DNA from 2 places in the Kitasatospora sp. NBC_00374 genome. Region 2 is predicted to be linked to the other one. Evidence: predicted binding sites of a transcription regulator. Region 2 holds the regulator's gene; the other holds the start of a gene.

Region 1 (15,607 bases), 680 kb from region 2:
CGGAGCCGGGCACGGCGACGGGTACGACCCGGTCCACGACCGGGACGTGACCGGTGGGGGTCTGCTCGGGCACCCGCGGCGTGATGCCCACGGTGTGGCCGGCGACCACCTCCTGCAGCATCCGCATCGCCTCGTCCGCGCCCGGCCGCCGGGCCGGGTCCTTGGCCATCAGCGCCGCCAGCACCGGGCCGAGCGCCCCGGCCCGGGCCGACTCCGGCAGCGGCTCCTCGACCACGGCGGTCAGCGTGCTCAGCGGGCTGTCCCGGCGGAACGGCGAGGTGCCCTCGACCGCCGCCCAGAGCGTCGCGCCCAGCGCCCACAGGTCCGAGGCCGGTCCCGGGCGCTCACCCTGGGCCCGCTCCGGCGCCAGGTAGTCGGGGGATCCCACCAGGTCGCCCGGGCGGGTCAGCTCCACCGCCCCGGCACCCTCGAACTTGGCGATCCCGAAGTCCAGCAGCACGACCCGTCCGCTGGTGTGCTCCAGCAGCACGTTGGCCGGCTTGACGTCCCGGTGCAGCACCCCGAGCTGGTGGCCGCGGTGCAACGCGGCCAGCACCTGCAGGCCGACCTCGGCGGCCTCCTGCGGCCGCAGCTTGCCGTCCTGCGAGATCACGTCGGCCAGCGAGCGGCCGTCGACCAGCTCCATCACGATCCACGGCCGGCCGTCCTGCTCCAGCACGTCGTGGATGGTGATCACGCCCGGGTGCTTGATCCGGGCGGCGGCCCGCGCCTCCCGCTTCATCCGGGTCTGCAGGATCTCCAGATCCTCCTCGGACAGGTGGCTGACGGTCAGCTCCTTGACCGCGACGTCGCGGTCCAGCATCTCGTCCCGGGCCCGCCAGACGGTGCCCATCCCACCCCGGCCCAGGCGCTCCCCCAGCGCGTACCGACCGGCCAGCAGCCGACCCGTCCCCACCCCTGCCGCCTGATCCTGTCCGCCCATGGCGACCGTTCCCCCTCATCAGTCCACCGTCACCCTGACGGAGGTTTCGGTGCACCTCAGACTCACCGTCCGGACATCTTCCGGCCCAAGCCTAGGCGTACTGTCTCGGGGCCGGAATCCCCGACCCGGCCGACCGGCGGATTCGCGGCCACCGGCCGCTCAGCCGGACACCATCACCACCGCGGCCAGCGCCGCCAGCAGCGCCACCAGCACACCGCCCACCAGCAGCGGGCCGAGCAGCGCCGGCGGTACCCGGGAGGCGCGGTGACGGTGGGTCAACTCCGCGGACGGCTCCGCACCGGCTCCAGGACCCGCCGTCCGGCCCAGCGTCCGACCGGCCGCCGAGCGCCGGTACGGGACCACCGGGCCGTCCGGGCGGCGGACCGGGAGCAGCGGCGGCGCGGCCGGCTCCGGGCCGAACGGCTCCGGCGCCCCGACCAGCAGCTCGCGCAGCTCCCGCTGGATCTGCACGGCGTCGGGCCGGCCGGCGGGGTCGACCGTCAGCAGTCGCTCCACCAGGGGCCGCAGCGGGCCGCAGCCGTCCGCCGGGTGCGTCCGGCCGTCCCGTACCGCCGCGAGCAGGGTCGGCAGGTCGTCCTCCGGGTACGGCCCGTACCCGGTCAGCAGCCGGTACAGCAGAACCCCGAGCGCCCAGCAGTCCGCCGCCGGGCCCGCGTCCGGCGGCCAGCGCTCGGCCCGCGGCCCGAGCAGCACCGCCCGCGCCTCGTACACCCGGCGCGGCACCGGGCCGCCGAGCGCCGAGCACAGCGTCTCCTCGGCCACCCCGAGCAGCAGCCCGCCGAGCAGCGCGGCGCCGTCCTCGCAGACCAGGACGGACTCCGCGGTGACGTTGCCGTGCGGCAGGCCGGCCTCGTGCAGCGCCCGCAGGGCGCCCGCCAGGTCCGCCCCGAGCTCCGCCACCCGGTACGGGGGAACCGGCCCCTCCACCGCGAGCTCGGACAGCCGGGCGCCCGGCAGCCGCTCCTCGGCCACCCAGAGCGAGTCGCGTTCGGCCACCACGTCGACGCCGACCAGCAGGCGGGGATGGCGCGGCGCCGCCGCCACCTCCTGTGCCACCCGAAGCGCTATTCGCGGCCCGTACTCCGGGTCCGGCTCGGCCATCGGCTGACCGGGGATCAGCAGCTCCGGCAGCTCCAGCGCGTGCAGCAGCACCTGGCCCCCGGTCCGCAGGTCCTGCGCGGCCACACCGATCCCCGGACGGTCCGTCACCCGGTACCGCCCGGCCACCATCTGCCCCGGTGCCGCTCGCATGCATGTTCCTCTGACAGGGGTTCGGGCTGCTCGTACCGGCCAGAGTACGTGGCCCGCCGCGGGTAGGGTCGATCCATGGACTGGACGGATCTGATCGAGGCGGGCTTCGACATCCTGGGCAACGGCAGCAACGACGCCAGGGCGGCGGCGGTGCGCAGCGTGGAGGCCGCCGTGGAGCCCGGCGAGCAACCGGTCGCGGCCACGGCGGGGCGCCACCCCGACCACTTCCGCAAGGGCGTCCTGGTGCTCACGACGCACCGGCTGCTCTTCCTGAAGGACGGCAAGCCGCCGCTGCCGGTTGCGCTGGCCGCGGTCACCGATGTGACGGTGACCAAGTCCCGTCTCAACGGCGAGATCCTGCGGGTGGTGGCCCTCACCGGCGCCCACCGCTTCGAGGAGGTCGCCAAGGCGGAGGTCTTCGCGGAGCAGCTCCGCCGGGCCGCGGCCGACGCCCGCCGCGCCGCCGCCGAACCCGCCGCCCCCGCACCCGCCGTCGACCTGCTCGACCAGTTGGAGCGTCTGGCCGCCCTGCACGCCGGCGGCGCGCTGACCGCGGAGGAGTTCAGCCGGGCCAAGCAGCGCTTGATCGGCTGAGGCGCCGCCCGCGCGCCGTCAGGGCGCCGGCTGGAAGCTCTCGAAGCCGACCCGGCGGGCGTCCGCGTTGGCGGGCGAGCTCCAGTCGGCGTCCGGCGTCGTCCAGTAGAGCGCGTAGCCGTACTTGCCCTCGCCGGTGACGAAGCCGCGGTTCAGCGAGTGCATCCGGGTCTTACTGCCGAAGGTCCACTCCCAGTCGGCCGCGTTGGTCCACTGCCGGTAGGTGAGCGCCTTCAGCTCCACCCGCTGGTAGTTGCTGCCGCCGTTGCCGTCCTTCTCGCTGCTCACCCAGTCGTCGTACGCGCTGCCGTGGGCCGGCATGGTCCAGTCGACCATCAGCTTGACGCCGTTGCCCTTGAACTGGCGGCTGGTCGCGTCGTAGTCGGGCCCCTGGTCGGCCAGCCAGTCCGGCAGGTTGATGCTGAAGCCGGACGGGTCGCGGTAGGTGTGGTAGCCCGCGGGGGCGGGCGGGACGGCGCCGGTACCGCTGCCGGAGCCGGTGCCCGTTCCGGTGCCGGTTCCGGTGCCGGTACCCGTTCCGGTCCCCGCGGTGTTCGGTACGGGGGTGGCGGCGGGCGACCCCGTGCCGCCGGCCGGGGAGGTGGCGGGCGACGGGGTGGCCGCGGTCTGGCCGCCGGCTGCCGCCGGGCTCTGCGCGGCGGGGCTCTGCGGGTCGGCCGAGGCGGCCGGGGCGGCGCCCGCCGCCGTGCCGGGGCCGCTCTGCGCGGTGGCGCCCTCGGCGCCCTTGCCGCCGCCGCGCATGGCGAGCGCCACCACGGCGATCAGCGCCAGCACGAACACCAGCGCGCCGACCACCATGCCGAGCCTGCGGCGGTCCCGTGGCCTCGCGGGGACGACGGGCAGCGCCTCGGTGGCCGGGGCCGCCGGCGCGGCCGCGGCCGTCGGCACGGTCAGCGGCGGCGCGGGGATCGGCGCGGGCGGCGCGGCCGCCCGGCTTCCCACCCGGACGGTACCGAGCAGACCCATCGCTCCGCCGCGCTCGTCCCCGGACGCGGACGCGGACACCGGCGGCGCGGGCGGCGCGGGCTCGGTCCTGGGCTTGGCCACCGACGCAGGCCGGGGCTCGGGCTTGCGGTCCACCGGCTTCGCCGCGGGCTTCGGCGCCGCCGGCTCGGCCTTGGGCTCGGGCTCCGTCCTGGGCTGCGTCTTGGGCTGGGCCTTGGCCTGCGCCGCGGCCACGGCGGCAGGCTTGTCGACCGGTTCGGCGGCCGGCTTGCCACCGGCCTTCAGCGGCACCGACTGCTGGGTGGTGGCCTCGGCCCGGGTCACGCCCGCCGCGACGATCCGCTTGAGCATCGACCGGGTCTCGGAGGCGTCCAGCCGCAGCGCCGGGTCCTTCTCCAGCAGCCCCTCGATCACCGGCCAGAGCGGCCCGGCCTTCTCGGAGGCGGGCAGGTCCTCGGTCATCACGGCGGTGAGGGTGGCCAGCGCCGACCCCCGGTCGTACGGCGGCTTGCCCTCGACCATCGCGTACAGGGTGCCGCCCAGCGACCACAGGTCGGCCGGCGGGCCGGGCTTGTGGCCCTTGGCGCGCTCGGGCGAGATGTACGAGGGGGCGCCGACCAGCATGCCGGTGGAGGTGATCGAGGTGTCGCCCTCGACGCTGGCGATGCCGAAGTCGGTGAGCACCACCCGGCCGTCCTCGCCGATCAGCACGTTGGACGGCTTGACGTCCCGGTGCAGGATCCCGTGGCTGTGCGCGGCGCCGAGCACGCCGAGCAGGTCGAGCGCGATCTCGGCGGCGCGGACCGGGGTGACCGGACCGTCGTCCTTGATCACCTCGGCCAGCGAGCGCGACTCGACCAGCTCCATCACGATCCAGGGCCGCTCGTCCTCCTCGACCACGTCGAAGACGGTGACGGCGGCGGTGTGCCGGATCCGGGCGGTCGCCTTGGCCTCGCGCAGGGTGCGGACGATCAGGCGGTGCTTCTCGTCCTCGTCCACCCCGCCGTGCATGCGCAGTTCCTTGACCGCGACGATCCGGCCGAGCATCTCGTCCTCGGCCCGCCAGACGGTACCCATGCCGCCGCTGCCGAGCACGGCCTTGAGCCGGTAACGCCCGGCCAGCAGTCGGCCCGTGGACTCCTGCGCCTGAGTCATCGGTGCGCTCCCCCAAGTGTTGCTGGCCCGCGTGCTGCTGGCGGTCGAAGTGACGGCGCATCGGCCGGCGCGGGTACAACCCGGGGACATCACCCGCGCACCCGGCGCCCGGCTCCAAGACGCCAAGTCTCCATCATCTCCTGTTCCTTCGGTCCCCGACCACCCGCCCCGGGGGTTGACGACGAAGTTCCGTACCGGAACCGGGCATTCCGTACCCGACCCGTGACCGGAAACAGCCACCAAGGCCCGGCGGTGCGCACAGACTCTCCCCGAGGAGCGCACCATGACCACACCTGACGCCCCGTGGAACGCGGCCGGGCCCCCGCCTCACGGCGGGGGCCCGGCCCGGGACGACGTACCGTCAGCGGTGGTGGAGCGCCGGGTTGACGGTGACCTCGACGCGCTGGAACTCCTTGAGCTCCGAGTAGCCCGTGGTGGCCATGGCCCGGCGCAGCGCGCCGAACAGGTTCATGGTGCCGTCCGGGGTGTGCGAGGGACCGGTGAGGATCTCCTCGGTGGTGCCCACGGTGCCGAGGTCGACCACCTTGCCGCGCGGCAGCTCCTCGTGCACGGCCTCCATGCCCCAGTGGAAGCCCTTGCCGGGCGCGTCGGTGGCCCGGGCCAGCGCGGCACCGATCATCACCGCGTCCGCGCCGCAGGCGACGGCCTTGGCCAGGTCGCCGCTGTAGCCGACGCCGCCGTCCGCGATCACGTGCACGTACCGGCCGCCGGACTCGTCCATGTAGTCGCGGCGGGCCGCGGCCACGTCGGCGACGGCGGTCGCCATCGGCACCTGGATGCCGAGCACGGTGCGGGTGGTGTGGGCGGCGCCGCCGCCGAAGCCGACCAGGACGCCGGCCGCGCCGCTGCGCATCAGGTGCAGGGCCGCGGTGTAGGTGGCGCAGCCGCCGACGATCACCGGGACGTCCAGCTCGTAGATGAACTGCTTGAGGTTCAGCGGCTCGGCCGCACCGGAGACGTGCTCGGCGGAGACCGTGGTGCCGCGGATCACGAAGACGTCCACGCCCGCGTCGACGACGGCCTTGGAGAACTCGGCGGTGCGCTGCGGGGAGAGCGCGGCGGCGGTCACGACACCGGAGTCGCGGACCTCCTTGATCCGCTGACCGATCAGCTCGGCCTTGATCGGCGCGGCGTAGATCTCCTGGAGGCGCCGGGTGGCGGCGGCCTCGTCGGTGATGGTGGCGATCTCGTCCAGCAGCGGCTGCGGGTCCTCGTACCGGGTCCACAGGCCTTCGAGGTTCAGCACCCCGAGGCCGCCGAGGTTGCCGATGGCGATCGCCTGCGCGGGCGAGACCACGCTGTCCATCGGGGCCGCCAGGAAGGGCAGCTCGAAGCGGTAGGCGTCGATCTGCCAGGCGATCGAGACCTCCTTCGGGTCACGAGTACGGCGGCTGGGGACGACGGCGATGTCGTCGAAGGCGTACGCCCGGCGGCCGCGCTTGCCACGCCCGATCTCGATCTCAGTCACTTCGAGCCCTTCTGCTGCTTGCATCTGCCTGCCGGGTCACCCCGGCCGCCCCCCAGTATCCCGTACCGGCCCACCCCCGCGCGGCACCCGGCCGAGGGGCGGACGGCCGGCCGGCCTTCGAGAGGTCCTTCTGCCGGACCTGCGCCCCGCCCCGGCCGGCCGAGCGCACGGCGAAGGGCCCGCCGCCGCGGGAGCGGTGGCGGGCCCTGGGCCGTACGGGTCAGCGGCTGGTGTAGTTCGGGGCCTCGACGGTCATCTGGATGTCGTGCGGGTGGCTCTCCTTGAGACCCGCCGAGGTGATCCGGACGAACCGGCCCTTGCTCTCCATCTCGGCGACGGACGCGGCGCCGACGTAGCCCATGGTCTGGCGCAGGCCGCCGACCAGCTGGTGCAGCACGGCGGACAGCGGGCCGCGGTAGGGCACCTGGCCCTCGATGCCCTCGGGGACGAGCTTGTCGTCCGAGGACACCTCGGCCTGGAAGTAACGGTCCTTCGAGTACGAGCGCCCCTGGCCGCGCGACTGCATGGCGCCCAGCGAGCCCATGCCGCGGTAGGACTTGAACTGCTTGCCGTTGATGAACATCAGCTCGCCCGGGGACTCCTCGCAGCCCGCCAGCAGCGAGCCCAGCATCACGGTGTCGGCACCGGCGGCGAGCGCCTTGCCGATGTCGCCGGAGTACTGGAGGCCGCCGTCACCGATCACCGGCACGCCGGCCGCCCGGCAGGCGAGCGCGGCCTCGTAGATCGCGGTGACCTGCGGGACGCCGATCCCGGCGACCACGCGGGTGGTGCAGATGGAGCCGGGGCCGACGCCGACCTTGACGCCGTCCACGCCGGCGTCGATCAGCGCCTGGGCGCCGTCCCGGGTGGCCACGTTGCCGCCGACCACGTCGACCGCGACGGCGGACTTGATCTTCTCGATCCAGGCCAGAGCGTTGTGGCTGTGGCCGTGCGAGGTGTCCACGACCAGGAAGTCGACGCCCGCGCCGACCAGCGCCTGGGCGCGGTCGAAGGCCTCGGCGCTGGCACCGACGGCCGCACCGACCAGCAGCCGGCCCTCGGCGTCCTTGGCCGCGTTCGGGTACTTCTCCGCCTTGACGAAGTCCTTGACCGTGATCAGGCCCTTGATCCGGCCCTCGTCGTCGACCAGCGGCAGCTTCTCGATCTTGTGGCGGCGGAGCAGCGCCATGGCGTCCTCGCCGGAGATGCCGACCTTGCCGGTGATCAGCGGCATCGGGGTCATGATCTCGCGGACCTTGCGGTGGCGGTCCGACTCGAAGGCCATGTCGCGGTTGGTGACGATGCCCAGCAGCTTGCCGTCCGGGTCCGCGATCGGCACACCGCTGATCCGGAACTTCGCGCACAGCGCGTCGGCCTCGGCCAGCGTGGTCTCCGGGCCGACCGTGATCGGGTCGGTCACCATGCCGGACTCGGAGCGCTTGACCAGGTCGACCTGGTTGACCTGGTCCTCGATCGAGAGGTTGCGGTGCAGCACGCCGACGCCGCCCTGGCGGGCCATCGCGATGGCCATCCGCGACTCGGTGACCTTGTCCATCGCGGCCGAGAGCAGCGGGATGTTCACCCGGACGTTGCGGGAGACCCGCGAGGAGGTGTCGACCTGGTTGGGCAGCACCTCGGAGGCCCCGGGCAGCAGCAGGACGTCGTCGTACGTGAGCCCGAGCATCGCGAACTTCTCGGGTACGCCTGCGGCGTTGTAAGACATCTGAAGGGACCTTCCGTGGCTTGGCCGTCGATCTCTGGCACGGCCGGCGGGGGTTTACCGGGCCGCGTAGCTCTCTCAGCCGGGCGGACGGCCGCGGTACAGCCTCGTCCCACCCGCGCGCACCGGCACAGGGCTTGGCCACCAAGACGCCGGGCGACCGGAGGAACCTCCAACGGAACCCCGCACGCGCCCACGGAACTTTGGCAACCTGACCAGGTGCCGATACCCCATGGTACTGGTGTCGCGGAGTATCGACTCGCGCCCCCTTGACAACGCAGAAGTCAGGAGGACTCTTCCGCGAGCGCCCGCAGCCGGCTCAGCGCCCGGTGCTGGGCGACCCGGACGGCGCCCGGCGACATACCCAGCACCTCCCCGGTCTCCTCCGCGGAGAGCCCGGCGGCCACCCGGAGCAGCACCAGCTCGCGCTGGCGGGCGGGCAGGTTGGAGAGCAGTTCGCGGATCCAGGCCGCGTCGCTGCTGAGCAGCGCCCGCTCCTCCGGGCCGAGCGACTCGTCCGGGGTCTCGGGCAGGTCGTCCTGCGGGATGACGGTGGAGCCGGGCCCACGCATCGCCGCCCGCTGCAGATCGGCGATCTTGTGCGCGGCGATGCCGTACACGAAGGCCTCGAACGGCCGCCCGGTGTCGCGGTAGCGCGGCAGTGCGCAGAGCACCGCCACGCACACCTCCTGCACCACGTCGTCCACGTGGTGCCGCGCGCCGCCGGGGAGCCGGACCAGCCGGCCCCGGCAGTAGCGCAGGGCGAGCGGGTGGACGTAGGCGAGGAGCGCGTCGATCGCCGGACCCTCGCCACGGACGGCCGCCGCGACCAGCGAGGCGACCAACGGGGAGGTGCCGCTGCCGAGCACCGGCGGTCTGACCTCGGCCGTTTCCGCGTACGACGGGTCGAGACCCTGGCCGTCTGGGACGGCCTCGTCGGCCTGGGCCGGCTCGGGCTGAGCCTCGCCCGAAGCGGTGGCCTCGTCGTCACGCATCGGTCCATGGTGCCTGGTCGAAGCGGAAAACGCGGCACCGCGTCCGGACTTGTGCATCGGAACGTTATGCGTCGCCACTGTGCGCACGTGCCGCCTCCCGCCCCACGGGCTGCCGCCTGCTGCGGCAACTCCTGTCTCCGCAGCACCTGTCCGCTGGTCCCCGAGGTGCTCCACATCTCCATGGTGCAGCCTCGGGACGACAACGTCACACGCCCGTGCGGTTACCGTGTCGGATACCCAACCGGACGGGCCTCAGCGGACCAGGCCCCAGCGGAAACCGAGCGCCACCGCGTGGGCACGGTCCGAGGCGCCGAGCTTCTTGAACAGACGCCGCGCGTGCGTCTTCACGGTGTCCTCGGAGAGGAACAGCTCGCGGCCGATCTCGGCGTTGCTGCGGCCGTGGCTCATTCCCTCCAGCACCTGGATCTCACGTGCCGTCAGGGTCGGGGCCGCCCCCATGTCGGGGCTGCGCAGCCGCCTGGGGGCGAGCCGCCAGGTCGGGTCGGCGAGCGCCTGGGTGACGGTGGCCCGCAGCTCGGCGCGCGAGGCGTCCTTGTGCAGGTAGCCGCGGGCACCGGCGGCCACCGCGAGGGCGACACCGTCCAGGTCCTCCGCGACGGTGAGCATGATGATGCGTGCGCCCGGGTCGGCGGACAGCAGCCGCCGGACCGTCTCCACCCCGCCGAGGCCGGGCATCCGGACGTCCATCAGGACGAGGTCGGAACGGTCGGCCACCCAGCGGCGGAGGACCTCCTCACCGTTCGTCGCAGTGGTCACCCGGTCGACACCGGGCACGGTCGCGACCGCCCGGCGAAGCGCCTCCCGGGCGAGCGGGGAATCGTCGCAGACGAGTACGGATGTCATGACCGTCCTCCGCAGCAGATCCGCGTCACGTTGAGCCTCCTGGCTGGTACGAACACTCTCCGACACGGCCGATTGGCGACGGACCTCGTACGGATCGCCGGTGTCCCCGCGATCGTTCCCGACGTCCAGCGCCCGCTAACCGCCTCCGCACATCCAACGACCGTCACTCGAATGAGTTACGGCCTTCAGGGCCATCTCCACCACTGTACGTGGCCGGACCGTTACCGATCACCCACCTCGCGGTGCACACGCCGCACTTTTGTGCTGGTCGTGCGCGGTGTGCGCGCCACGCGCGCCACGGAGCGGAGGACGGCGCACCCGGGGCCACCCGGTTGCCAGATCACGACCACTCAAACGTCCTGCCCCTTTTGCCCGTTTTTATAGCTTATCTATGGTCATTGACTGTTGTGCCGGACTGTGGATGACTTGTTCCAGAAGGAGCCGTAAGTCATATTTCCAGGTGTCCGTACTGGTCCATCGCCGCCTCGCCGAACCGACGGGTCCGAGTCCTTGAAGGGAATGAGCCATGGCAGATTTCTCCCGCCTCCCCGGCCCCAACGCAGACCTCTGGGACTGGCAGCTCTCCGCCGCCTGCCGCGGCGTCGACAGCTCGCTCTTCTTCCACCCCGAAGGCGAGCGCGGGGCGGCCCGCAGCTCGCGCGAGGCCAGCGCCAAAGAGGTCTGCATGCGCTGCCCGGTACGAGCGCAGTGCGCGGCGCACGCCCTGGCCGTGCGCGAGCCGTACGGGGTCTGGGGCGGTCTGACCGAGGACGAGCGCGAAGAGCTGCTCGGCCGCGCACGGCACCGCCTGGCCGAGGTTCAGCTGACCAGGCCGGCCGGCCTGCGGCACTGACATCGCGTCACTGTATAGAGAAACGTTTCTTCTGAAGTCCGTTGGACCTGCTGGAGTTTCCCCGACGCCCGCGGGGCCGCCTGCGCACTCAACGCGCGGCGGCCACCCCCATGAGCCGGTCCAGCATCAGCGCCACCGCCGGCACCTCGGCCAGGTCCGGCAGGGTCAGCGCCACCACCTGCCGCACCGCCGGACCGCCGGAGGCGGCCCGCACCGGCACCGTCGCCACTCCCGCATGGCGCACCGAGTCCAGCGCCAGCCCCGGCAGGACCGCCACCCCGAGACCGGCCGCGACCAGGCCGACCACCGCGGGGTAGTCGTCGGTCGCGAAGTCGATCCGCGGCTCGAAGCCGGCCCCCTCGCACAGCTCCACCAGGTGCCCCCGGCACTGCGGGCAGCCGGCGATCCACTGCTCCCCGGACAGCTCCGCCAGATCCACCGGGCGCCCCGCCCCGGCCAGCGGATGCGCGGCGGGCACCACGCCCACCAGCGGGTCGTCCAGCAGCGGGCGGACCACCAGGTCGGACCAGTCCGTCGCCGCCGCGGAGGCCGCGGCCTCCAGGGTCGCCTCGGCGCGCGCCTCGCGGGCGGTGGCGTGCGGGGACGCCTGCGGCGCGCCGCCCTGCGAGTCCGGGTAGCGGAAGGCCAGCGCCACCTCGCACTCCCCGGCGCGCAGCATCGCCAGGGACTCCGGCGGCTCGGCCTCCACCAGCGACACGCGGACCCCCGGATGGGCGGCACGCAACTGGGCGACCGAGGGCGGCACCAGAGTGGAACTCGCGGTGGGGAACGACACCAACCGCACCCGTCCGGCCCGCAGTCCGGCGATCGCCGCGACCTCGTCCTCGGCGGCGGACAGCCCGGCGAGGATTCCGGTGGCGTGCTTCACCAGCACCCGGCCGGCCTCGCTCAGCTGCATCCCCCGGCCCGAGCGCACCACCAGCGGGGTGGCCACCGCCTTCTCCAGCGCCTTCATCTGCTGGCTCACGGCGGGCTGGGTGCAGCCCAGCTCGCGCGCGGCGGCGGAGAACGAACCGGTCCGGGCGACGGCGCGCAGGACACGGAGGTGGCGGGCCTCGATCATGCCTCAGTTATAAGGCAGGCTTTGCGCTTCACAAAATTCTACTGATAGCAAGGCTCCGGGCCCCGGCGTGTCCGCGGCGCCCTGTCCCTGCTCCGCGGACACGCCGGAGGCCCGGCCGCGCCGCAGGGCGCCGCCGGGCCTCCGAGACTACCGACCGAGGTCAGTGGGCGTGGCCGTGGCCACCGTGGGAGTGACCGTGACCGGCCTCCTCCTCTTCCTTCTTCTCCACCACGAGGGTCTCGGTGGTGAGCAGCAGGGAGGCGATGGAGGCGGCGTTCTCCAGGGCCGAGCGGGTGACCTTGACCGGGTCGATGACGCCGGCCTTCACCAGGTCGCCGTACTCGCCGGTGGCGGCGTTGTAGCCGAAGCCGGCCTCCAGGTCGGCGACCTTGGAGGTGATGACGTAGCCCTCCAGGCCGGCGTTCTGGGCGATCCAGCGCAGCGGCTCGGCGAGCGCCTTGCGGACGACCGCGACACCGGTCGCCTCGTCGCCGGACAGGCCGAGGCCGTCCTCCAGCACCTTGGCGGCGTGCACCAGGGAGGCGCCACCGCCGGCGACGATGCCCTCCTCGACGGCCGCGCGGGTCGCCGAGATGGCGTCCTCCAGGCGGTGCTTGCGCTCCTTGAGCTCCACCTCGGTGGCGGCGCCGACCTTGATGACGCAGACGCCGCCGGCCAGCTTGGCCAGGCGCTCCTGCAGCTTCTCGCGGTCCCAGTCGGAGTCGCTGGCGGCGATCTCGGCCTTGATCTGGCCGACCCGGCCGGTCACGGCGTCGTGGTCACCGGCGCCGTCGACCAGGATGGTCTCGTCCTTGGTGACGGTGACGCGGCGGGCGGTGCCCAGCACCTCCAGGCCGACCTGGTCGAGCTTGAGGCCGACCTCCTCGGAGATGACGGTGCCGCCGGTGAGGACGGCGATGTCGCCGAGGATCGCCTTGCGGCGGTCACCGAAGCCGGGGGCCTTCACGGCGACGGCGTTGAAGGTGCCACGGATCTTGTTGACCACCAGGGTGGACAGCGCCTCGCCGTCGACGTCCTCGGCGATGATCAGCAGCGGCTTGGAGGTGCCGCCCTGGAGGATCTTCTCGAGCAGCGGGAGCAGCTCCTGGATCGAGGAGATCTTGCCCTGGTTGATCAGGATGTACGGGTCCTCGAGGATCGCCTCCTGACGCTCGGCGTCGGTGACGAAGTACGGCGACAGGTAGCCCTTGTCGAACTGCATGCCCTCGGTGAACTCGAGCTCGACACCGAAGGTGTTGGACTCCTCGACGGTGATGACACCGTCCTTGCCGACCTTGTCGATCGCCTCGGCGATGAGCTCGCCGACCTGGGTGTCCTGGGCCGAGAGGCCGGCGACGGCGGCGATGTCGTCCTTGCCCTCGACCTCGCGGGCGATGGACAGCAGGTGCTCGGAGACGGCGGCGACGGCCTTGTCGATGCCCTTCTTCAGGGCGGCCGGGCCGGCGCCCGCGGCGACGTTGCGCAGGCCCTCGTTGACCAGGGCCTGGGCCAGCACGGTGGCGGTGGTGGTGCCGTCACCCGCGACGTCGTTGGTCTTGGTGGCGACCTCCTTGACCAGCTGCGCGCCGAGGTTCTCGTACGGGTCGTCGAGCTCGACCTCGCGCGCGATGGTCACACCGTCGTTGGTGATGGTGGGGGCGCCGAACTTCTTGTCGATGACGACGTTGCGGCCCTTGGGGCCGATGGTCACCTTGACCGTGTCGGCCAGCTTGTTCACGCCGCGCTCCAGCGAGCGGCGGGCGTCCTCGTCGAACTGCAGGGTCTTCGCCATGATCCCGATTCCTCAGAAAGTGCCTGGTTTACGTGAGCCAACAACCACGCCCCGGGCCCCTGTCACTTGAGGACACGGATCCGGGGCGGGCTGGAACGTCTTACTTCTCGATGATGGCGAGAACGTCGCGAGCCGAGAGGACCAGGTACTCCTCGCCCTGGTACTTCACCTCGGTGCCGCCGTACTTCGAGTAGAGAACGATGTCGCCGACGGCAACGTCGAGCGGAAGGCGCTGACCGTCCTCGAAGCGGCCCGGGCCGACGGCCAGGACGACGCCCTCCTGGGGCTTCTCCTTGGCGGTGTCCGGGATAACCAGGCCGGAGGCCGTGGTGGTCTCGGCGTCGAGCGGCTGGACCACAATGCGGTCCTCGAGCGGCTTGATGGCAACCTTGCTGCTGGTGGTCACGTCCGAGCTCCCCTTCGGAGATTACGGGGTTGTCTAACAGGTAGGTGGCGATGTCCGCAGGCCTGCCGTCGCGGGGGTCAGACATGCTCCATCGCGTTAGCACTCACCCTGGGGAGAGTGCCAGGAATGACCATAGGCGGCGGTTAGCACTCAGTCAACCAGAGTGCCAATGGCGCGGCCTGCCGTTCGAATCGGACTGAGTAGCGGTACTCATGTACGACCGGCCCGGGAGCGGGCAGACTGCGGAGATGTCCGCCTCCCCTCCGACGCCACCGCACCCCCACGGCACCGGACCTGACACCGCGTCGATCCGGCGCGACCCGGTCTGCGCCGGTCCGGACGGCGGGCTGGCGCTCGGCCTGCTGGTGCTCGCCCTGGACGTCTGGCTGGCCGGGCTCGCGGTGCTCCTCCTGCTGCTCTCGGGCGCCGGACACCCGTTCCCCTGGATCGAGTACCCGCCCTCGGGCGCGCCGCTCGCGGACCGCCCGCACACCGGCCACACACCCGCCCTGGTGGCCGCGGGCACCGGCGCGATCCTGGCCCTGAGCGCCCTGCTGCTCGCCCTTCGACGGCACCGCGGCGCGGCCGCCGTCCAGCTCGTCCTGCTGGCCGGGGTGCTGGCGGTGACCCTGATGGCCCGCTGATCGCCGACAATGGGGCCGTGGAGACCGAATCGTTCCGAGCCCTGCTGACCGACCGGGGCCGGGCCCTGCTCGCCGAACTGCGCGAGTTCACCCCCGACCAGGAGCTGGCGCTGGCCACCCGGCTGCGCCGGGAGTACCCCGCCGAGCTGGTCCGGGCGGCCTTCGAGCAGGCCGGGCTGCGCCAGCGGGCCCGGGCGAAGTTCGGCCCGGACGCCGACGCGATGTTCTTCACCCCGGACGGCGTCGAGCAGGCCACCCGCCGCAGCGTGGCCGAGTGGCGGGCCGCACGGTTCGCCGCCCTCGGCGTGAAGCGGCTGGCCGACCTGTGCTGCGGGATCGGCGGCGACGCGATCGCGCTGGCCCGGGCCGGGGTCGCGGTGCTGGCCGTCGACCGCTCACCGCTGACCTGCGCCGTGGCCGAGGCGAACGCGGCGGCGCTGGGCCTGGCCGGGCTGATCGAGGTGCGCTGCGCGGACGTCGCGGAGATCGACGTGACCGGCTTCGACGCGGTCTTCACCGACCCGGCCCGGCGCACCGCGCGCGGGCGGGTCTTCGACCCCGAGGCGTACTCGCCACCGCTGTCCTGGGCGGTCGGGGCGGCCCGTCGCACCCCGTACGGGGCGCTCAAGGTGGCCCCGGGCATCCCGCACGAGCTCGTGCCGGAGGGGGCCGAGGCGGAGTGGGTCTCGGACCACGGGGAGGTGAAGGAGGCGGTGCTGTGGTTCGGCACCGGCGCCGCCGAGCCGCACCGGGCCACCCTGCTGCCGGGTGGCCACACCCTGGCCGGCGGCCGGCCGGCGGCCCCCGCCGCGGCCGGGGACGACGAGGGC
Region 2 (15,607 bases):
GACGACCAGCAGGATGTCCCCGCCGCCCGGCAGTTCGGCGGTGGCCAGCGGCGCGGCGCCGTCCTCGTGCAGCACGGCGGCGAGCGCGGCCTGCCCGAGCAGCGGGACGAGCTGACGCGTCGTCACCAGGTCGCGCACCTCGGGGAACCGCAGCCGGCGGGACTGCTTGCCGGCCTCCCGGGCGGTGGCCCGCCACTTGGCGAGCGCCTTGGCGCCGCGTTCGCCCTTCCACTGCGTGATGCAGCGGTTCGCCGCCCAGGGGATCACCACGTCGACCCCGACCTCGGTCATGGTCTCCACCGCGAGCTCGCCCCGGTCACCCTTGGGGAGCGCCTGGACCACCACGATCCGGGGACTCGGCTCCGGCTCCCGGCGCACCGTGTCCACCGTGACGTCCAGCGCGTCCTTGCCGTGCACCGCCGTGACCGTGCCGTCCACCCCGAGGCCGAGGCCGTCCGCCAGCGTGACGGCCTCACCGGGCTCCAGCCGCTTCACCGCCGCCGCGTGGCGGCCCTCCGGGCCGTCCAGCCGGACCACCGAGCCGGGCCCGGCGGCACCCAGCACCGCGGTCTCGACGACGAACACGGGCGCGGTCATGAACCAAACCTCCGGTAGATCTGTCTGCGTCTGTCGGCGGCCTCGGCCGCCGGGTCCGGACGCGTCGGACCGCGTCCACACGCGAGGGGCGCCGGGGGGTGACCCCGACGCCCCTGGGAGAGCCCTCGGTCAGCGACCGTTGAACGCGTCCTTCAGGCGGGAGAACAGCCCCTGTTGCCCGGGCGCGAAGTGCCCGGACGGCCGCTCCTCGCCGCGCAGCACGGCCAGCCGCCGCAGCAGGTCCTCCTGCTCGGGGTCGAGCTTGGTGGGCGTCTGCACCTCGACATGCACTATCAGGTCGCCCCGGCCGCCGCCGCGCAGGTGCGTGATGCCCCGACCGTGCAGCGGGATCGACTGGCCGGACTGGGTACCGGGCCGGATGTCGACCTCCTCCAGCCCGTCCAGGGTCTGCAGCGGCACCTGGGTGCCGAGCGAGGCGGCCGTCATCGGGATGGTGACCGTGCAGTGCAGGTCGTCGCCGCGGCGCTGGAAGGTCGGGTGGGTGGTCTCGGCGATCTCGACGTACAGGTCGCCGGCGGGGCCGCCGCCGGGGCCGACCTCACCCTCGCCGGCCAGCTGGATCCGGGTGCCGTTGTCGACACCGGCCGGGATCTTGACGGTGAGGGTGCGGCGGGCGCGGACCCGGCCGTCGCCGGCGCACTCCGGGCACGGGGTCGGCACCACGGTGCCGAAGCCCTGGCACTGCGGGCAGGGACGGGAGGTCATGACCTGGCCCAGGAACGACCGGGTGACCTGGGAGACCTCGCCCTTGCCACGGCACATGTCGCAGGTCTGCGCGGAGGTGCCGGGGGCCGCTCCCTCACCGCTGCAGGTGGTGCAGGTGACGGCCGTGTCGACCTGGAGCTCCTTGGTGGTGCCGAACGCGGCCTCCTCCAGGGTGATCTCCAGCCGGATCATGGCGTCCTGGCCGCGCCGGGTGCGCGAGCGCGGTCCGCGCTGGCCGCCGGCGGCGCCGAAGAAGGCGTCCATGATGTCGGAGAAGCCGAACCCGGCCGCACCGAAACCGCCGGCGCCGCCGCCACCGCCGCCGCCGTTGGGCGACAGCGGGTCCCCGCCGAGGTCGTAGACCTGACGCTTCGCGGGGTCGGAGAGCACCTCGTAGGCGGCGTTGATCTCCTTGAACCGCTCCTGCGTCTTCGGGTCCGGGTTGACGTCCGGGTGCAGTTCGCGCGCGAGACGTCGGAACGCCTTCTTGATCTCGTCCTGACCCGCGTCACGTCGGACGCCGAGTACCGCGTAGTAGTCCGTGGCCACCAAATGCTCCGGTTTGTTCCGCCTCTAGAAGTGCTTGCGACTGCTGCGCGCCGTCCTGCGACGCGTTGTTCCTACGACTCGGCCAGGATCTGGCCCACGTACCGTGCCACCGCTCGCACCGCCCCCATTGTGCCGGGGTAATCCATCCGGGTCGGACCGATCACCCCGAGCTTTGCCACGCTCTGGTCGCCCGAACCGTAACCGACCGAGACCACCGAGGTGGAATTGAGCCCCTCGTAGGCGTTCTCGTGGCCGATCCGGACCGTCATCGTGGCGTCCGCCGTCTCACCCAGCAGGCGCAACAGCACCACCTGCTCCTCCAGTGCCTCCAGCACCGGCTGGATGGTCAGCGGGAAGTCATGTCCGAAGCGGGTCAGGTTGGCGGTGCCCGCCAGCATGATCCGCTCCTCGTTCTGCTCGGCCAGCGTCTCGAACAGGGTGGCCAGCACCGTGCTCACGGCCGGCCGGTCCCCCGCCTCGAAGGCGGCCGAGAGGTCCTCCAGTGCCGTCGGCACCTCGGGCAGCGGCCGGCCCACGGCCTTCGCGTTCAGCTTGGCCCGCAGGTCCGCCAGGACGGTGTCGCCGACCGCGCCGGGGCAGTCGACGATCCGCTGCTCGACCCGGCCGGTGTTGGTGATCAGGACCAGCATCACCTTGGCCGGGGTCAGCTGGACCAGCTCGATGTGCCGCACCGTGGAACGGGTCAGCGAGGGGTACTGGACCACCGCGACCTGCCGGGTGAGCTGCGCGAGCAGCCGCACCGTGCGGGCCACCACGTCGTCCAGGTCGACCGCGCCCTCCAGGAAGTGCCGGATCGCCCGGCGCTCCGGACTGGTCATCGGCTTGACCTCGGCCAGCCGGTCGACGAACAGCCGGTAGCCCTTGTCGGTGGGGATCCGGCCCGCACTGGTGTGCGGCTGCTGGATGAAGCCCTCCTCCTCCAGCGCCGCCATGTCGTTGCGCACGGTGGCCGGGGACACTCCGAGGCTGTGCCGCTCGACCAGCGCCTTGGAGCCGACCGGCTCCTCGGTGCCGACGTAGTCCTGGACGATCGCCCGGAGCACCGCCAGCCGGCGGTCGTCCAGCGGACGGCTGACGGGGCGGGTCTCCACCGCGCGGGCCGGCTCGACGGAACGGGGCTCGTCGACCATGGGCACGCACCTCCGTCTTCGTCCGTTGAGCTGTTGAGTGTCCGATTTCTGGCACTCCGGCGGGCAGAGTGCCAGAACCTTACCTGCCAGTGTAAGGCCCGGGTCCGACGGCAGGAACGGGCCGCCCCGGTGATCCTGCCCGCATTGCCGGGGCGGCAGGCGCCGGTGCGTGGTGCCCGGGGGCGCCCCGAGTGGCAGCATCGGAGGCGAGCGCGCGATCGAAGGAGCGGCGATGTCGACTTCAGGGCAGCACTCCCGGTTCGCCCCCGACCGGGGGCTGACCGGCCGGATGATCACCACGATGTTCCTGATCGGCCTGGTGTACGTGGGCTTCACCGGCCTGCTGATCGTCCTGTTCCGAGGGGCCTGGCCGCTGATCGTCGTGATCTCCGGCGGGCTGTTCGTGGCCCAGTTCTGGTTCAGCGACAAGATCACCGAGCGGGCGATGGGCGCCCACGAGGTCAGCCCCGAGCAGTACCCCCAGCTGCACGGCACCATCGACCGGCTCTGCGCCCTGGCCGACATGCCCAAGCCCCGGGTCGCGGTGGCCGACAACGCCATGCCGAACGCCTTCGCCACCGGCCGCAAGCCGGAGAAGTCCGTGGTCTGCGTCACCACCGGGCTGCTGCGCCGCCTGGAGCCGGAGGAACTGGAGGGCGTCCTCGCCCACGAGCTCTCGCACGTCGCGCACCGGGACGTGGCGGTGATGACGATCGCGGGCTTCCTCGGCGTCCTGGCCGGCGCGATGACCAGGATCGCCCTGTACGGCGGCATGATGGGCGGCAACCGCAACAGCAACGACAGCAACGCCGCCATCGCGATGATCATCATTCCGCTGGTCAGCATGGTGGTCTACGCCCTCAGCTTCCTGCTCACCCGGCTGCTCTCCCGCTACCGGGAGCTGGCCGCCGACCGCGCGGCCGCCCAGCTCACCGGCCGACCGAGCTCGCTGGCCTCCGCCCTCACCAAGGTGACCGGCCAGATCGCCGCGATCCCCACCCGGGACCTGCGCCAGGCGCAGGCGTACAACGCCTTCTACTTCGCGCCTGCACTGAGCGCCCGGGACGCCGCCACCCAGCTGCTGTCCACCCACCCGTCGCTGGAGCAGCGGCTGGCGCAGCTGGCGAAGATCTCCGCCGAGCTCGGCCGGTGAGAGCCATCCAGCAGAGGAGCTGCACGTGGGATTCCTGGACGCCCTGTTCGGCCGCAGCAAGCCCGTCAAGCCGGACCTGGACCAGCTCTTCGGGGTGCCCTCGGCCGCACTGACCCTGGAGGCGGCGTCCGCCTTCCGGCCGACCGGTCTGGGCTCGGTCTGCTTCGCCGCCGTCGAGGGCGGCGCCTTCGCCGAGGTGGAGCGGCAGGTCCGGGCCCTGCTCGACGCCGACACCCCGAACGGCGGAGTGCCGGTGGAGGCCTCCCAGGACGCCTACGGGTACTCCTGGCTGCTCGCCCGGCACTCCCCCGAGCAGCTGCCGGAGCTGGTGAACGACCTGCACGCGGTCAACAGCGAGCTGGAGGTCAACGGCTTCGGCCCGCAGCTGCTCTGCTCGCTCGTGGGCTTCCGCAACGAGGCCGGGCAGCCGCTGGCACTGGTGTACCTGTACAAGCGCGGCTCGTTCTACCCGTTCGCCCCGATGCCGGGCGGCGGCGAGAAGCGCAACACCCCGCTGGAGCTCCAGGTGAAGGCGATGCTCGGCAACGACCTGCGGCTGGAGAACGACCTGAGCCGCTGGTTCCCGGTCTGGGGCGCGCCCGGGCTCTGACGGCCCGCCGGACCGCAATTCACGGGCGCGGACCGGGCCCGGGCCCCTAGCCTGCCCTGCCATGACCGACTGGCAGAACATCATCGACAACGGCTGCGCGCCCCCGGCCGACCGCCCGGTCGCCGAGGCCGTGGCGGAGCTGAGCCTGGCCCTGCGCTCCCCCGCCCCGGTGCTGCGCGACGAGCAGGCCCTGTACCTGCTGGAGCGCTGGATCCCCGGCCTCGACCCGGCCCTGCGGCGCCGGCTGGGCGACGAGATGGCCGAGCGCCTGACCGACCCCGAGGTCCAGGCCCGCACCTTCGCGCCACTGGTCCTCGCCGAGCTGGTCCGGGCCGGGGAGTACGAGCCGCGCTGGCTGGCGGCGTTCGCCGCCTGGTACCCGGCCGAGACCGATCTGCGCGGGCACCACCCCGAGCTCGGCTGGCTGCACGCGGTGGCCCACGGCGCCGATCTGCTCGGCGCACTCGGCCGCTGCCCCCGGGTCGACCCCGCGCCGCTGCTGTCACTGGGCGCGGCCCGGCTGCTGGCCCCCACCGACCACGTCCTGGACGCGATGGAGGACGGCCGCCTCGCGTACGCGCTGGCCCTCACCCTGACCCGGCCGGAGCTGACCGAACAGCAGTCGCTCGGCTGGCTGGGCCCGGTCGAAGCGGCGTTCGCGGCCCGCCGCCCTGGGCCGGTCCCCGCGCACCTGTCCAACACCGTGCGCACCCTGCGGGCGCTCTACCTGCCGGCCGACCGGGGCGTACGGCCCGCGCGCGACGCGGCGCCGGTGCCGGTGACGCACCGTACGGCGCTGCTGCGGCGGCTGGCCGAGGTGGTCGCGCCGGTGGTGCCGTACACGGGATGACGGCCGGTGCGGGTCGGGGCGGTGACGGCGTGTCGGATTTCGTATAGTCCCGGCATGCGCAGCAGGCAGTACGGACCGGACCTGACCCCGCCGTGGAAGCGGCAGCAACCCGCCCCCGAGGTGGCGGCCGAACGCGACCTGGTGGTCGAGGAGGCCGCGACCGGCTTCTGTGGGGCCGTGGTGCGCTGCGAGAAGACCGCGGAGGGGGTGACCGTCACCCTGGAGGACCGCTTCGGCAGGCACCGGGTCTTCCCGCTGACGCCGCGCGGCTTCCTGCTGGAGGGCCGGGTGGTGACCCTGGTGCGGCCGGCCGGTCCGGCCCCCGCCCGCGGGCCCGGGGTGACGGCCTCCGGCTCGGTCGCGGTGCCGGGCGCCCGGGCCCGGGTGGCGCGCGAGTCGCGGATCTACGTCGAGGGCCGGCACGACGCCGAGCTGGTCGAGCGGGTCTGGGGCGACGACCTGCGGATCGAGGGCGTGGTGGTGGAGTACCTGGAGGGCATCGACGACCTGCCGGCGATCGTCGCCGACTTCGCGCCCGGGCCCGGCCGACGGCTCGGCGTGCTGGTGGACCACCTCCTGCCCGGCACCAAGGAGCACCGGATCGCCGGGCAGGTGACCGGCGACGCGGTGCTGGTCGTCGGGCACCCGTACGTCGACGTCTGGCAGGCGGTCAAGGCGTCCAGCGTGGGCATCCCCGGCTGGCCGGAGGTCCCGCGCGGGGAGGGCTGGAAGGAGGGCGTGTGCCGCCGTCTCGGCTGGCCGGTGGACACCCCCGCGGCGTGGAAGCGGATCCTCGCCTCGGTGAACTCCTACAAGGACCTCGACCCGGCCCTGCTGGGCCGGGTCGAGGAGCTGATCGACTTCGTGACCCTGGCGGACTGAGCGCGGCCGCGGATCCGCGCCCGGGCGCGGCGGTCGATCGCGGATACGCTGGTGAGGTCCCCGCAGTCTCCGCGCACCGGGCTCCCCGGGCGGACGGGAGGACCGATGGCCACCGATCGGGCGAACCCCGTACCGCCCGGACGCCCCGCGGTACCCGGCTCCTACGGCCGGGACCTCTTCGAGCCCGGCGCCCCGGGTGAGGCCGAGCGGATCGACTTCGGCGCCGTCGCCTACGACGGCTTCACACGGGCCCGGTTACTGGCCCTCGGCGCCCGTCCGGGGCTGCGCTGCCTGGATCTGGGCGCCGGCACGGGCACGGTGTCGCGCTGGCTGGCCGAGGAGGTCGGCGCGGACGTACTGGCCGTCGACCGGGACCCGCGCTTCGTCGAGCCGTACGCCGGCCCCCGGCTGCGCACCCTGGCCGCCGACATCACCTCGGCGGACTTCGACCCCGGCCGCTTCGACCTGGTGCACGCCCGGTTCCTGCTGATGCACCTGCCCGACAGCCGGCGGACGATCGCCCGCCTCGCCGGGCTGCTCGCCCCGGGCGGGCGGCTGGTCCTCAGCGACGCGATCGACCTCACCACCGCCGGGGCGCCGGACAGCCCGTACCGCCTCGCCATGCGGGCGATGTGGCGGGGCCTTCGCGAGTCCATCGGCACGGACGTCGGCTGGACGCCGCGGTACCCCGTCAGGCTGCGCGAGGCCGGGCTCACCGGGGTGGGCGCGGAGGTCTACGTCCCGCCGCTGACCCCGGGGGCGCCGATCACCGCCTTCTGGCTGGACACCTGGCGCCGGGTGCGGGAGGCGATGCTCGCCACCGGCCTGGTCGACGCCGACACCCTGGCGGCCGCCGAGCGCGACCTCGCCTCGCCGGACTTCGCCGACCTCTCCCCCGGCATGATCACCGCCTGGGGAGAGGCCGCCGGGAGCGGCCGCGGGGGCGGCTGAGCGCCGGCGGTGGGTTTTCGGCCGGATGTCGAGGGACCGCCCTGCGACCGGGGTCCGGCTTCGGCCAAGGCGGGCGTTCGGGCGGGCGACAGCCCGACGGTCTTGAAAGCGTGAGCATGCCAAGCTGCTCGGCTTCGACCGTGGGGGTACGACATGCGAACAGCACAGGGATCGACCGGCGCCGGGGGCGCGTGGGAACTGGTCGAGGGACGGCCGGAGCCCCGGCTGCGCGGCCACATCCTCGGGTACCGGGGCTTCCGGCAGGATCTGCGCCAGCCGCGACGGCGCCTCGAGGTACCGACCGACGTCCTGACGCTGACCATCGGGTTCGGCGCACCGATGCGGCTGCTCGACGCGGTCTCAGGCGGCTCGCGCGGCTCGCTGGTCTCCTCGGTGGCGGGCCTGCACCGCACCGCCTCCATCGGCGAGCACGGCGGACGGATGCACGGGGTGGCGGTCTCGCTGACCCCCCGGGGGGCGTACGCCGTCCTCGGGCCGGTCGCCGCCGAGCTGGCGTCCCAGTGGGCCGACCTGCGCGATGTGCTCGGCCCGCCGGCCGCCGAGCTGGTGGACCGGCTGGCCGGTGCCTCCGGGTGGACCCTGCGCTTCGCCCTCCTGGACGCGTTCTTCACCGCCCGGCTCGCCGCCGGCCACGACTGGGCCCCGGAGGTCGGCCTGGCCTGGGCCGGGCTGCGCCGCTCGGCCGGCACCGTCCCGGTCGCCCGGCTCGCGCAGGAGAGCGGCTGGAGCCTGCGCCGGCTGCAGAGCCGGTTCCGTGCGCAGGTCGGCCTGCCGCCCAAGCAGGTGGCCCAGATCCTGCGCCTGCAACGGACCCTGGCGGCGTTCGTGGCGCGGCCCGAGCTGACCGGGGCCGAGATCGCGGCCCTGTGCGGCTACTACGACCAGGCGCACCTGGACCGCACCTTCCGCTCGATGGTCGGCTGCTCCCCCGGCGCGTTCCTCGGCCACCGGGCCGCCCCGGCGGGGGCCGAGCCGACCGACCGGCTGGTGGGCCGGATCACCACCGCCGTGCTGCCCGAGGAGCCGCTTTCGCTTTCGTACAAGACCTCGCACGGCTGGCAGGGCGAGTCTTGGCCCGGGCCACGAGGCCTGCGCAACCGGTGACCACGGATCCCCCAGGGAGAACGACATGACCGCACAGACGGACGGCCGTACCCGGCGCCCCGGCGGCCTGCTGGCGAAGGCGATGCTCGGGGCCGCCGCGCTGACCGCGCTGGCGACCGTCCCGGCCGGCGCCGCCGAGCAGCAGATCCTCTCGGCGCCCTACAACGGCGCCTGCGGGTCGGGCTACGGGGTGGTCAACTCCGCGCCCGTCGGCGAGGGCACGATCTACCTCACCTACAACAGCTCCAACGGCTACAACTGTGCCGTGACGGTCCGCAGGAACGACGGGACCAAGCCCTGGATGTCGGTCAAGATCTCGCAGGGCGAGGACCCGGGCTGGGCGAGCGTCGACGAGGGCTACTTCGGCGGCTACGCCGGGCCGGTGTACGTCTACGGCAAGGGCCACTGCATCGACTGGTTCGGCGCGATCGGCAGCGCCACGATGATCGTCAACGACACCAACTGCTGAGCCCCGCGCCCGCCCGCACGGCGCCGCGGGTCAGTCCACCAGGTCCCGGACCACGCCGTCGGCCAGCAGCCGGCCGCGCAGGGTGAGAGCGGCCCGGCCGTCGCCGTAGGCGGCCGGGTCCAGCAGGCCGTCGGCCAGCGCGCGGTCGGCGGCCCGCAGGCCGTCCGGGGTGAGCAGGGTCAGCGGGCAGCCGTCGACCAGTCGCAGCTCCAGCAGGATCCGCTCGACCCGGCGGTCCTCGCCGGCCAGCAGCTCGCGGCCCAGGGCCGGGGTGCGGCCCTCGGCCAGCGCTTGCGCGTACGCGGCGGGGTGCTTGGCGTTCCACCAGCGGACCCCGCCGACGTGGCTGTGCGCGCCGGGGCCGGCGCCCCACCAGTCGCCGCCGGTCCAGTAGAGCTCGTTGTGGCGGCAGCGGCCCTCGGGGGTGGTGGCCCAGTTGGAGACCTCGTACCAGGCGTACCCGGCCGCGGCGAGCGCCTGTTCGGCGATCAGGTAGCGGTCGGCGTGCACGTCGTCGTCGATCATGGGCAGCTCGCCGCGCTTGACCCGGGCGGCCAGCTTGGTGCCGTCCTCGACGATCAGCGAGTAGGCGGAGACGTGGTCCGGGCCGGCGCCGATCGCGGCGTCCAGGGAGGCCCGCCAGTCGTCGTCGGACTCACCGGGGGTGCCGTAGATCAGGTCCAGGTTGACGTGCTCGAAGCCGGCCGCACGCGCCTCGGCCACGCAGGCCTCCGGGCGGCCGGGGGTGTGGTGCCGGTCGAGCAGCCGGAGCACGTGCGGGCGGGCGCTCTGCATGCCGAAGGAGATCCGGTTGAAGCCGCCCTCGCGCAGCTCGGCCAGATAGGCCGGGTCGACCGACTCGGGGTTGGCCTCGGTGGTGACCTCGGCGTCCGGCGCCAGGCCGAACTCGTCCCGGATCGCGGCCAGCATCCGCACCAGGTCACGGGCGGGCAGCAGGGTCGGGGTGCCGCCGCCGAGGAAGACCGTCCGGACCGGCAGCTCGGCCTCGCCCAGCACCCGGCGGGCCAGCCGCACCTCGGCCACCAGGTTGTCCGCGTAGGTCTCCTGCGAGGCCACCGTGCCGGCCGAGCGCAGCTCGGTCGCGGTGTAGGTGTTGAAGTCGCAGTAGCCACAGCGGGTGGCGCAGTACGGCACGTGCACGTAGAAGCCGAAGGGCCGCTCCCCCAGCCCGGTCAGGGCGTGGGCGGGCAGGGAACCGTCGGACGGCACGGGTTCGCCGTCGGGGAGTGCGGAGGGCATTCCCCCATTGTCCCGTACGGCCCGGACTGCTCGGCGGCGGCAGCCTCGGACCGTACGGGACGGGGCGGCTCACGCCTCGACGGTGCCCGCGTACATCCCGGCGACGGCGTCGGCGTAGGTCTTCTCGACCACCGGACGCTTGATCTTCAGGCTCGGGGTGAGCTCGCCGTGCTCGATGTCCAGGTCACGCGGGAGCAGCGAGAACTTCTTGATCGTCTGCCAGCGCTGCAGCTCGGTGTTGAGCCGCTTCACGAACCCCTCGATCAGGGTGTGCACCGCCGGGTCGGCGACCACCTCGGCGTAGGACTTGCCCGCCAGGCCGTGCTCGGCGGCCCACGGCATGATCACCGCCTCGTCCAGGCCGATCAGCGCGGTGCAGTAGTTGCGGCCGTTGCCGATCACCAGGATGTTGCTGACGAACGGGCAGATCGCCTTGAACTTGCCCTCGACCTCGCTCGGCGCGACGTACTTGCCGCCGGAGGTCTTGAACATGTCCTTCTTGCGGTCGGTGATCCGCAGGTAGCCGTCCTTGTCGAGCTCGCCGATGTCACCGGTGTGGAACCAGCCGTCCGGCTCCAGCACCTCGGCGGTCTGCTCGGGCAGGTTGTGGTAGCCGCGCATCACGCCGGGGCCGCGCAGCAGGATCTCGCCGTCCTCGGCGATCCGGACCTCGGTGCCGGGCAGCGCGGTGCCGACCGTGCCGACCCGGAAGTCCTCGGAGCGGTTGACGGTGGAGCCGGCCGAGGTCTCGGTCAGCCCGTAGCCCTCCAGCACCGGCACACCGGCGCCCTTGAAGAAGTAGCCGATCTCGGGCGCCAGCGCCGCGCTGCCGGAGACCGCGCCGCGCAGCCGTCCGCCGAACGCCGCGCGGATCTTCGCGTAGACCAGCCGGTCGGCGATCGCGTGCTGGACCCGCAGGGCGAGCGGCGCGCTGTCCCGGCCGGTCGCGACCCGGTTCTCCTGGGTGACCCGGGCGTACTCGCGGGCGACGCCGGCCGCCCACATGAAGATCTTGTACTTGGCGCCGCCCTCGGCACGGGCCCGGCCGGCGATCCCGTTGTAGACCTTCTCGAAGATCCGGGGCGCGGAGGCCATCAGGGTCGGGCGGATCACCGGCAGGTTGTGGATGATCCGGTCCACCCGGCCGTCCAGGGCCATCACGTGGCCGGTGGCGATCTGGCCCGAGATCAGGGTCTTGCCGAAGACGTGGGACAGCGGCAGCCACATGAACTGGACGTCCTCGGCGCGCAGCAGCCCGCTCTCCTGCTGGGCCAGGCCCTCGTACGCCCAGCAGTCGTGCACCAGGCGCACGCCCTTGGGGCGGCCGGTGGTGCCCGAGGTGTAGATCAGGGTGGCCAGCTGCTCCTTGTCGATCGCCTCGACGGCCTTGTCGACCGCGTCCGGGTGCTCGGCCAGGTGGGCGGCGCCGCGCTCCTCCAGCTCGGCCAGGGTGAGCACGGTCAGCCCGGCGGTCTCGACCGGCCCGGCCGGGGCGTCGAACAGCACCACGTACTCGAGTGCGGGGAGCTTGTCCTTCTCGGCGACGGTCTTGGCGAGCTGGGACTCGTTCTCGGCGAACATCGCCTTGCACTGGGCGTTGGCGAGAATGAAGGCCGACTCGTCGGCGTTGGTGCTGGGGTAGACGGTCGTGGTGGCCGCGCCCGCGCACATGTTGCCCAGGTCGGCGATGATCCACTCGATCCTGGTGGAGGAGGAGATCGCGACCCGGTCCTCCGACACGATGCCGAGCGACATCAGACCCGCGGCGGCGGCCTTCACCCGCTCCGCGGTCTGCGCCCAGGTCAGCGAGCGCCACTGCTCGGCGCCGGGCGCCCCGTCCGCGGCGTGCTCGTCGACCGGCGCGGGATACCGGTACGCCTCATGGCCGGGAGTGGCCTCTACCCTGCTGAGGAAGAGGTGTGCCACGGAGGGCGGACGCCGCTCGATCATGGACTGCACGCTGCTCAACGGGGACCTCCGGGGGGCGGGTGGCCAAGGGTGGAGTGACAGCGACTGTGGGGGGCAGCCGCGTCCGGCCGACTTATTAACCAGCGAGTAACAAGACGGCAATCAGCAGCCTAGGGGGTACGGAGCCGTTCCGTAAGGGGGTCACGACGGGTGGCACGCCGACGGACCGGCAGTGCAAAGGACTGTACAAGCCCGCAGGTTCGGTACCGAAGAGGCCGGACCCTTGCAGTTCCGAATCAAAAACGGGGATGCGCGGCATCCCGGCGACGACGAGAGTGTCACGGTGCTCATCAGACTTCTCCGGGCCCATCTGAGGCCCTACTCACAACCGATCCTTCTCCTGGTCCTGCTCCAACTCGTCTCCACCATCGGCATGCTGTACCTGCCCACGCTGAACGCCGACATCATCGACGACGGCGTGCTCAAGGGCGACACCGGCTACATCCTGCGGATCGGCGGCGTGATGATCGCCGTCTCACTGGCCCAGGTGCTCTGCTCGATCGGCGCCGTCTACTACGCGGCCCGCACCGCGATGGCGGTCGGCCGGGACATCCGCGCCGCCGTCTTCGACCGGGTGCAGAGCTTCTCGGCCCGCGAGCTCGGCCAGTTCGGCGCACCCTCGCTGATCACCCGCACCACCAACGACGTCCAGCAGGTCCAGATGCTCACCATGCTGGCCTTCACCCTGATGGTGGCCGCGCCGATCATGTGCGTCGGCGGCGTCGTCATGGCACTCAACCTGGACGTGCCGCTGTCCGGCCTGCTGCTGCTGGTCATCCCGATGCTCGGCGCCGTCGTCGTGGTGCTGATCCGCCGCCTGCGACCGCAGTTCCGCGGCATGCAGACCCGGATCGACGGGGTCAACCGGATCCTGCGCGAGCAGATCACCGGCATCCGGGTCATCCGGGCCTTCGTGAAGGACGGCCACGAGCAGCAGCGCTTCGGCGCCGCCAACGAGGAGCTCGCCGACGTCTCGCTGAAGGTCGGCCGGCTGCTGGCCTTCATGTTCCCGGCCGTGATGGCCGTGGTGAACATCTCCAGCGTCGCGGTGCTGTGGTTCGGCGCGCACCGGGTCGACAGCGGAGCGATGCAGATCGGCGCGCTGGGCGCCTTCCTGTCCTACCTGATGCAGATCCTGATGAGCGTCATGATGGCCACCTTCATGTTCATGATGGTGCCGCGCGCCGAGGTCTGCGCCGAGCGGATCCAGGAGGTGCTGGCCACCGAGTCCAGCGTCGTGCCGCCCGCCTCCCCGGTCACCGAGCTGCGCTCGCACGGCCACCTCGAACTGCGCGGCGTCGACTTCCGCTTCCCCGGCGCCGAGGCCTCGGTGCTGCGCGGCATCGACATCACGGCCCGGCCCGGCGAGACCACCGCGGTCATCGGCTCCACCGGCAGCGGCAAGTCCACCCTGCTCGGCCTGGTCCCCCGGCTGTTCGACGCCACCGGCGGCGCCGTGCTGGTCAACGGCGTGGACGTGCGTGAGATCGCCCCCGAGCGGCTGGCCGAGGTGATCGGCCTGGTCCCGCAGAAGCCCTACCTGTTCACCGGCACGATCGCCTCCAACCTCCGCTACGGCCGGCCCGACGCCACCGACGAGGAGCTCTGGCAGGCCCTGGAGACCGCGCAGGCCAAGGAGTTCGTCGAGCGGCTGGAAGGCGGCCTGCAGGCACCGGTCGCGCAGGGCGGCACCAACGTCTCCGGCGGGCAGCGCCAGCGGCTGGCGATCGCCCGGGCGCTCGTCCGGCGGCCGGAGATCTACCTGTTCGACGACTCCTTCTCGGCCCTCGACTACGCGACCGACGCCAAGCTGCGCCGGGCCCTTGCCGCGGACACCGCCGACGCCACCGTGGTGATCGTCGCCCAGCGGGTCTCCACCATCCGCGACGCCGACCGGATCATCGTGCTCGACGAGGGCGCGGTGGTCGGCAGCGGCACCCATCACCAACTGATGGCCGACAACCCGACATACCGGGAGATCGTGCTCTCCCAGCTCACCGAGCAGGAGGCGGCGTGACCACCCCGAAGCAGGGCCCCAACCCCGGCGGCCCCGCGAGCGACAGACCGGCCGGCGGCGCGGTCGGCGGCTCCCAGGAGGCGGCCGCCCGGCGCGGCGGTCCCGGTCCGGCCCGGTTCATGGGCGCCCAGGGCGCCGAGAAGTCGATGGACTTCAAGGGCTCCGGCCGGCGGCTGCTCACCATGCTCCGGCCCCAGCGGGCCCTGCTCTACGGCGTGCTGGCGCTCGGCACGCTCAGCATCGGCTGCGCCGTGGTCGGCCCGAAGATCCTCGGCCGGGCCACCGACCTGATCGCCGCGGGTGTGGCCGGCGGGCAGACCCCGGCCGGGCCGACCCGCGACCAGGTGATCGAGGCCAGGCGGGCCGCGGGCGACACCAACGTCGCCGACGTGCTCTCCACCATCGACTTCACCCCCGGCCAGGCGATGGACTTCGACGCGATCGGCACCGTGCTGCTCTGGGTGCTGGCGATCTACGTCGCCTCGGCGGTGTTCGGCATCGTCCAGGGCCGGCTGGCCACCACCGCCATCCAGCGCACCGTCTTCCGGCTCCGCCAGGACGTCGAGACGAAGATCTCCCGGCTGCCGCTGAGCTACTTCGACAAGCAGTCCCGCGGCGAGGTGCTCAGCCGGGCCACCAACGACATCGACAACATCGGCCAGTCCATGCAGCAGACCATGGGCCAGGTGGTGAACTCGCTGCTGACCATCGTCGGCGTGCTGGCGATGATGTTCTGGATCTCCTGGCTGCTGGCCCTGATCGCGCTGATCTCGGTACCGCTCTCGGTGGTCGTGGCGACCCGGGTCGGCAAGCGGGCACAGCCGCAGTTCGTCGCCCAGTGGCGGACCACCGGCAAGCTGAACGCGCACATCGAGGAGATGTACACCGGCCACTCCCTGGTCAAGGTGTTCGGCCGGCAGAAGGAGGCCGCCGAGACCTTCCGCAAGGAGAACGAGGACCTCTACGAGTCCAGCTTCCGGGCCCAGTTCATCTCCGGGATCATCCAGCCCGCGATGATGCTGATCGGCAACCTGAACTACGTGCTGGTCGCGGTGGTCGGCGGACTGCGGGTGGCGAGCGGCGCGCTCACCGTCGGCGACGTGCAGGCCTTCATCCAGTACTCCCGGCAGTTCAGCCAGCCGCTCACCCAGGTCGCCTCGATGGCAAACCTGGTGCAGTCCGGGGTGGCCTCCGCCGAGCGGGTCTTCGAACTGCTGGACGCCCACGAGCAGAGCCCGGAGCCGGCCATGCCGCAGCGCCCCGCGGAGCTCAACGGCCGGGTCGCCTTCGAGGACGTCG

The links. Region 2 encodes HrcA, which represses chaperone genes, less so after heat shock. Its sites were predicted from a motif close to TTNGCACTCNGNNNNNCNGAGTGCNAA; they were not measured.
Region 1: groES (co-chaperone GroES) is a predicted target of HrcA. The motif match lies at 14,277-14,303, and genes of this name have one in related genera.

The regions. Positions count from the first base shown of each region.
Region 1 covers NZ_CP107964.1:3,654,711-3,670,317, forward strand. Annotated here, with positions in the region: gene OG871_RS16280 (serine/threonine-protein kinase) at 1-943, opposite strand, end outside; gene OG871_RS16285 (protein kinase) at 1,103-2,215, opposite strand; gene OG871_RS16290 (SHOCT domain-containing protein) at 2,291-2,809, shown strand; gene OG871_RS16295 (serine/threonine-protein kinase) at 2,828-4,930, opposite strand; gene OG871_RS16300 (GuaB3 family IMP dehydrogenase-related protein) at 5,292-6,419, opposite strand; gene guaB (IMP dehydrogenase) at 6,640-8,142, opposite strand; gene shbA (RNA polymerase sigma factor ShbA) at 8,424-9,134, opposite strand; gene OG871_RS16315 (response regulator transcription factor) at 9,387-9,998, opposite strand; gene OG871_RS16320 (WhiB family transcriptional regulator) at 10,525-10,851, shown strand; gene OG871_RS16325 (LysR family transcriptional regulator) at 10,940-11,935, opposite strand; gene groL (chaperonin GroEL) at 12,096-13,727, opposite strand; gene groES (co-chaperone GroES) at 13,828-14,133, opposite strand; gene OG871_RS16340 (hypothetical protein) at 14,382-14,777, shown strand; gene OG871_RS16345 (methyltransferase domain-containing protein) at 14,795-15,607, shown strand, end outside.
Region 2 covers NZ_CP107964.1:2,976,236-2,991,842, forward strand. Annotated here, with positions in the region: gene OG871_RS13380 (16S rRNA (uracil(1498)-N(3))-methyltransferase) at 1-597, opposite strand, end outside; gene dnaJ (molecular chaperone DnaJ) at 727-1,872, opposite strand; gene hrcA (heat-inducible transcriptional repressor HrcA) at 1,944-3,023, opposite strand; gene htpX (zinc metalloprotease HtpX) at 3,256-4,176, shown strand; gene OG871_RS13400 (hypothetical protein) at 4,202-4,786, shown strand; gene OG871_RS13405 (DUF2785 domain-containing protein) at 4,848-5,636, shown strand; gene OG871_RS13410 (DUF3097 domain-containing protein) at 5,691-6,518, shown strand; gene OG871_RS13415 (class I SAM-dependent methyltransferase) at 6,624-7,469, shown strand; gene OG871_RS13420 (helix-turn-helix domain-containing protein) at 7,623-8,594, shown strand; gene OG871_RS13425 (spore-associated protein A) at 8,620-9,063, shown strand; gene hemW (radical SAM family heme chaperone HemW) at 9,094-10,323, opposite strand; gene OG871_RS13435 (long-chain fatty acid--CoA ligase) at 10,393-12,291, opposite strand; gene OG871_RS13440 (ABC transporter ATP-binding protein) at 12,575-14,308, shown strand; gene OG871_RS13445 (ABC transporter ATP-binding protein) at 14,428-15,607, shown strand, end outside.